Regions from separate parts of the Paenibacillus sp. P32E genome, predicted to be linked through region 1. Evidence: riboswitches for the same ligand, from Rfam matches in the RefSeq annotation. Region 1 holds a riboswitch; the other holds the start of a gene.
The links. Region 1 has a riboswitch for S-adenosylmethionine ahead of A3848_RS04905 (methionine ABC transporter ATP-binding protein). Riboswitches for the same ligand answer to the same signal wherever they lie in the genome.

Region 1 (3,416 bases):
ACAGCAATGTCTCCCAGCATGAGCAAGGGCATCCGGTGAATCCATTGAACAATAGCAGCAAGGCTATAATGGTAGGAGTGGGAAGTCCAGTACGTGAGCTTCCTTATGCATACACAGAAGGACTAATTTCAGGTGTCTCACAGGCAATTCCTTACTGCCGGGGATGTTTAGCCGTTTCCGGTGCATCCTATGAAGAAGATCCTGAACTTGCGTCCCGGCTAGTCGCTGTTCTGCGAGCCCAGGAAACGGCCTGGCCGCTCGTGATAGTGGTGGATAACGCCGCAGATACAGTACGGACTCAAACCTCTTTTCTGTGGACGGTGTTCACAAGGTTCGATCCGGCCAGTGATATATACGCCGAATGTGAGATCAAACGCCATCATATCGGCTATAAGCTGCCCCTTGTGATCGATGCCAGAATGAAACGGGAGTATCCGGAGGAGCTGATTCCGCGCGAGGATATTGTTCAGCGGGTTGACCGCAACTGGAAAAGCTATTTCCCACACTGAGGAGGTTACAGGATGCTGCGGATATTACTCGGAGAGCCGCCCCGTGAGAACAGCGGTGTGCTGGCTGAAGCGATGGACAATATGGCCAGGCTCGCATCCATGCTGCGCAAGGACATGAACCTGCATGAAGACCGTAACCACGAATACCGCAAGCTTGAAATCTGGACGCGCGGTCTAATCTCTTCACTGGACGAGCTGGAGCAAAGCTGGTTCGCGGCTGCCTTTTTCCGCAAATCCGTTGTAGCGGGTTACATGGATGATATGTCCCCTATGGAGCAGGGTGAATATGCGAGATATGTTTATTTTTATAAAGATGGCTTCATTCGTGTGTTTTCACTGCTCGACAAGCTGGGTACGGTGCTCAACAGTCTGTACGATCTGAACACCAGCAAGGTCAAAGCCCATTTCTCCTATTTTACAGTGCTTCGCCAGTTTCATTTACTTAAGCAGCATACAGAACTGGCTAATGAACTGGAGGAAATTAAGCATTCCTACCGGGAGCCGCTGGAGAATCTGCGCAAGCGCCGTAACGCCGAGATCCATTACATGAATGCTGAAATGCAGGATGATCTGTGGCAGCGGCATCAGGGACTTCATGACAGAATTCATTTGGAGGATCTGGATAGCCATCTTGAGGATTTGAAGCAGAGCCTTGAAATGGCATGTAAGACCTTGGCAGCAGCATTCAAATACAGCAATGAGCAGTGGCATAAGAGTAAAATCGCCGCCAATCTAAAGCCCGGGCCTTCTTCCTCAGTAAAAAGTTCCCTTTGACAAAAAAACTTAAACTTACTATACTTGAGCTTACATTAGCAGCTTACATGTTGCGGGAACTAATTTCATAATAAACTCTTATCGAGAGCGGCGGAGGGATAGGCCCGATGAAGCCCGGCAACCGATTTGTAGGTGAAGCGATACTCGTCGCTCTCTTCAAATGTCATGGTGCTAATTCCTACAATGCCGCTTGGTTTGCGGTCGTTGGCAGATGAGAAGGCATGGTTAATACAATCACAGGGCCTCTTTCGATCTGCAAATGATCGTAAGAGGTCTTTTTGGTTTTCATATGGGTTACTTGGGGAGGACAAATGGTTTGATAGAGCTGAAAGGTTTGACCAAGGTATACGGAAAAGGCAGCAAAGCTGCAACGGCGCTCTCCGGACTGAACCTGTCGATTCAAAAAGGGGAGATTTTTGGAGTCATCGGCCACTCGGGTGCCGGTAAAAGTACATTGATCCGCTGCATCAACCTGCTGGAGCGCCCGACGGAAGGCGAAGTATGGGTGGACGGAGTGGAATTGACCTCACTCAGTCAAGGACAGCTTCAGGAACGGCGCCGCAAGATCGGTATGATCTTTCAGCATTTTAATCTGCTGTCTTCCGCGACGGTGTACGATAACATTGCATTTCCGCTGCGGCTGTCGGGAACACCCAAGGCACAGATTGAACAGAAGGTTCTGGGTCTGCTGTCGCTCGTAGGTCTTGAAGAGCACAGCCGTAAATACCCGGCCCAGCTATCGGGAGGGCAAAAGCAGCGGGTTGGCGTCGCGAGGGCCCTAGCCAGTGACCCCGATGTGCTGCTATGCGATGAAGCTACCTCGGCACTGGACCCTCAGACGACCGATTCAATCCTGCGGCTGCTGCTGGACATCAACCGGAAGTTTCATCTGACCATCTTGCTGATTACCCATGAAATGCATGTCATTCAGAGTATTTGCGATCGGGTTGCAGTGATACATGGCGGGGGAATAGTCGAGCAAGGCGAGGTAGCCACGGTATTCCTGAAGCCGCAGCATGAAGTGACGAAGGATTTTATCCGCAGTGAACACCAGCATGAAGGTCCGCTTCGTGTAGCGCTGGATGCAGTACATGGACAGTACAGCACATCCGTCAAAATCACATTCCTTGGACAAAAGACCTATGAATCCACGCTCTCCCATGTGGTCCGGAGAACGGGTGTGGACTTTGCCATTCTTCAGGGAACGATATCAACGATCAAGGATGTACCATACGGCCAGCTCCTGGTTCGCTTTGAAGGCAGCTTGGAAGCGGTTGAGGCAACTCTTGCCGAACTGACAGCGCAAGGTCTTGATGTGGAGGTGTTCGGCTAATGGGGAATTTGAATTTTAACGAAATTAACTGGGAAGAAATGCTGGATGCGGGCATAGCTACACTACGAATGTTGGCTTATTCCGGAATTTTCACAATTATTCTTGGTTTACCACTCGGAATTGTGTTATATTTATGGGGAAGATCAAATAACTATATTATCAGGTTGGTTTACTCGGTATTATCTTTCGTGGTGAATATCCTGCGTTCCGTGCCTTTCATTATCCTGATGGTCGCCTTGATTCCTTTGAGCAAAAGCATCATGGGAACTTCAATCGGTGTTCTGGGAACCATTCCGGCGCTGGTAATCGGTGCTGCTCCGTTTTTCGCCCGGCTGGTGGAAACGGCTCTACGCGAGGTGGACCGGGGCGTGATCGAAGCGGCGCAAGGGATGGGGGCTACTACCGGACAAATCGTCTGGCGCGTGCTTTTGCCGGAAGCCCGTCCAGGTCTGCTAGCCGGAGTGACCATTACCATTGTTACATTAGTTTCATACACAGCGATGTCGGGGATGATCGGCGGCGGAGGTCTGGGTGACCTGGCTATCCGATACGGCTATTACCGCTATGAGAAGGAAGTCATGATAATCTCGGTAGCGCTAATGGTGATTCTCGTGCAGCTGCTGCAAATGGCCGGTGACCGGCTGGTTCAACATTTTACCCGGAAATAAGGTACTTCCATATACAAGCCTTATTCATACACACATACACAATAGAGGGGGATTTACAGATGAAAAAAGTACTGCTCACATTCTTCAGCTTGACCTTGGTTTTGGTGCTGGCAGCCTGCGGCAACAACAATA
Region 2 (3,416 bases), on a different contig from region 1:
CCTGCTTATTCGTCCAGTATGATTCATAGCCATTCCTTTTTACGGAATATAACCAGCATCCCGCAGCCAAGTGTAACCATGACGGCAATGACTCCATAGTAGCCGTACCGGGTATGGATTTCAGGAATATTATCAAAGTTCATCCCGTAGATCCCGGTGATGACCGTCAGCGGCATGAATATAGTGGTAATGGCGGTGAAGACTCTCATGATCTCATTGGCACGGTTGGCGATACTGGATTGGTAAGCTTCACGTAAGTTCCCCATGAGATCGCGGTACGTTTCAAAGGTTTCAGAGATCTTGACCGCATTTTCATAAATATCGCTAAAATACTTCTGCAGCTGATCATCGATCAGGCGGAGGTCTTTTTTGTTAAGTGTGTTGATAACTTCCTTCTGTGGTCCCAGCATTTTCTTCAACCAGAGAATTTCACTCCGCAGACCGATGATCTCGCTCAAATGCGATTTCTTGGTGTGCATCAGGATATCCTCTTCGAGTTTCTCAATCCGCGCTTCAATCCGGTCACCGACGGAGAAAAAGTTGTCTACGACAAGGTCGATCAGCAGATAGAGGAACCGGTCCGGCTCGCTGACTTCCTGCTCCCACAGAACGGGCTTCAGCACGCGCAGCTCGTGAATCTTTTGCTTGGTCACGGTAATAATGAAATGTCTGCCCAGAAACACGTTGAGTGCACGGAGGAAAATCTCCTCATCATCAAAACGGATGCTGTTAACTACAATAAAATAATGGCTTTCGTAAATTTCAAGCTTCGGGCGCTGATCCTCTTCACTGAGGCAGTCCTCCACGGCTAAATCATGCAGATTATACAAAGGCTGAAGCAGCTCCAGATCCTCAACATCCGCATCAATCCAATAAAATCCCTCTGCGGGGACAGTCAATGTTTCTTCAATGTCATCCACAGGGGTAAAAACTCCTGCGTTTACCAACCGGATTTTCATCTGATTCCACTCCTCTTGACCCTAGTCTTCTCCAGGGTCTGTGCTAATATAGGCACAGGGAAAAATCAGCTTGGCCGGAGGTACGGTCAATCCATGAGGCCAAATGACAGTTCGAGGGCATGAAGAAGAAATGCTCCCGCCGCCGGCAAGCTGATGTTAATCCTGTGTGGTTGCTCTTTCTGGACGCTTAACTGCGAACTCGGGTCGCCTTCCATTCTTCTCTCACCTCTTCTTTTCGTCAGGTAGGGCCTTTGAAACCCTTGTCTAGTATAACCTCCGGGTATAGGTCTTTCAAGCTAAATTCTTGAGGCTGTAAAGGACCCATTAGCATTGTATGGACTTGACGAAAAGGAGGTTCATGATTTAAAGTGAATTTTAAGAAAAGCATTTAACGTTATGTGACTTTTTCTCAATTGAATACAGCTAAATCTTATCAAGAGCAGGTGGAGGGACTAGCCCGATGAAACCCGGCAACCGGCGTGTGAACGCACGGTGCTAATTCTTGCGGAAGCTTTTGCAGGTAAGCCTTTCAGGCTGCTTGGCACAAGTTCTCTGGCAGATGAGAGAGGCGCATATGACTAACAGATATATGACCTTTCTCGCCCGAGAAAGGTCTTTTTTATATTCAGCTCAATGAAGGAGTGGAAACTGATATGCCAATTAAAATTCCCGACAGTCTGCCGGCGAAAGAAGTTTTGTCCGGAGAAAACATTTTTGTAATGGATGAAAGCCAGGCCTTCCACCAGGACATCCGCCCGCTGCGAATCGCCATTCTGAATTTGATGCCTACCAAGGAAACCACAGAGACACAGCTGCTGCGTCTGGTCGGGAATTCACCGCTTCAGGTAGATGTTGTGCTGCTGCACCCGAGCTCCCATACCTCGAAGAACACTTCGGCAGAACATTTGAAGAGTTTTTACAAAACCTTTGATGAGATCAGTGACCGCCGCTTTGACGGGCTGATTGTAACCGGCGCTCCGGTGGAGCAGCTGGAGTTCGAAGACGTGAACTACTGGGAAGAGCTAAAGGTTATATTTGAATGGAGCAAGCACAATGTGACCTCGACCATGCATATCTGTTGGGCGGCACAAGCCGGGCTGTATCATCACTTCGGCGTACGCAAGGTTGATCTGGACGAGAAATGTTTTGGCGTTTTTCCGCACACCGTGAGCCATACTAACGTGAAGCTGCTTCGCGGCTTTGATGAGGTGTTCCATGTTCCGCATTCCCGGCACACGGATATCTCGCGTGAAGATATTCTTGCGAATCCCGAGCTGCAGATTCTTGCCGAATCCGAGGAAGCTGGAGTGTATCTGGTTTCAACGCTTGACGGAAAACAAATTTTTGTGACCGGACATTCTGAATATGATCCATTTTCGTTAAAATGGGAGTATGACCGGGATATTGCCAAAGGGATGGACATTGCCATTCCGAAGCACTACTATCCGCAGGATGACCCGCAGCGCACACCGCCGGCTGTCTGGCGTGCCCATGCCAACTTATTATTCGCTAATTGGCTCAATTACTATGTATACCAGGAGACCCCTTACGATATAGACCAGGCTGATTATTTAGTATTCTAAAAATATAGGATTCTATATATTTCACTTTATCGATTATCCTTCTATTTCTCACTGAAATGGTACCATCCTTTGAAGGACGGCGAAGCCATTTCTGCTTGATATATAGAAGAGATTTGCGCATACATCACACTTAGGAGGCAGCAGCAATGGATGAGAAACTGAGGATTGAGAGCAGATTGGCACAGATAGGTTCACTGGAGGACCCGGCTACAGGAGCGGTTAATTATCCGATTTACAACGCGACGGCATTCCGTCACCCCAGACTCGGGCAGAGCACGGGGTTTGATTATATCCGTACCAAGAATCCTACCCGCTCGGTGCTGGAAGAAGCTGCGGCACAGCTGGAATCGGGCGACGCGGCTTTTGCCTGCAGCTCTGGAATGGGGGCGTTGACGACAGTGTTTGCCTTGTTTGGACAGGGTGACCATCTGGTGGTTTCGCTGGACCTGTATGGCGGAACCTACCGTCTGCTTGAACGGATTCTCTCCAAATACGGCATCAGCGCTTCCTATGTGGATACGAATGATCTGGACGGGCTGGAGGCTTCACGGCTTCCGAATACCAAGGCTGTATTTATTGAAACGCCTACCAATCCGCTGATGATGATTACGGATATCGAAGCGGTCTGTACATGGTCACGCCGTCATGGGCTGCTCACCATTGTCGATAATACGCTGTTGACGCCCTTTTTCCAGCGGCCGCTGGAGCTGGGAGCGGATATCATCGTTCATAGCGCAACCAAATATTTGGGGGGGCATAACGATGTCCTCGCCGGACTGATTGTAACCAAAGGCACCGAGCTTTCTGCAGAAATGGCAATTCTTCATAATTCACTGGGGGCAGTGCTTGCGCCGAACGACAGCTATCAGCTAAT

Region 2: linked by a shared signal. The riboswitch ahead of metA (homoserine O-acetyltransferase MetA) and the one ahead of A3848_RS04905 (methionine ABC transporter ATP-binding protein) in region 1 are both predicted to bind S-adenosylmethionine.

Annotation. Positions count from the first base shown of each region.
Region 1 is NZ_LVYY01000003.1:209,539-212,954, forward strand. Features, by position in the region: gene A3848_RS04895 (UbiD family decarboxylase) at 1-509, shown strand, start outside; gene A3848_RS04900 (Cthe_2314 family HEPN domain-containing protein) at 522-1,283, shown strand; SAM riboswitch class I at 1,359-1,501, shown strand; gene A3848_RS04905 (methionine ABC transporter ATP-binding protein) at 1,600-2,616, shown strand; gene A3848_RS04910 (methionine ABC transporter permease) at 2,616-3,284, shown strand; gene A3848_RS04915 (MetQ/NlpA family ABC transporter substrate-binding protein) at 3,344-3,416, shown strand, end outside.
Region 2 is NZ_LVYY01000008.1:74,864-78,279, reverse strand. Features, by position in the region: gene corA (magnesium/cobalt transporter CorA) at 24-959, opposite strand; SAM riboswitch class I at 1,387-1,525, shown strand; gene metA (homoserine O-acetyltransferase MetA) at 1,613-2,542, shown strand; gene A3848_RS09090 (aminotransferase class I/II-fold pyridoxal phosphate-dependent enzyme) at 2,689-3,416, shown strand, end outside.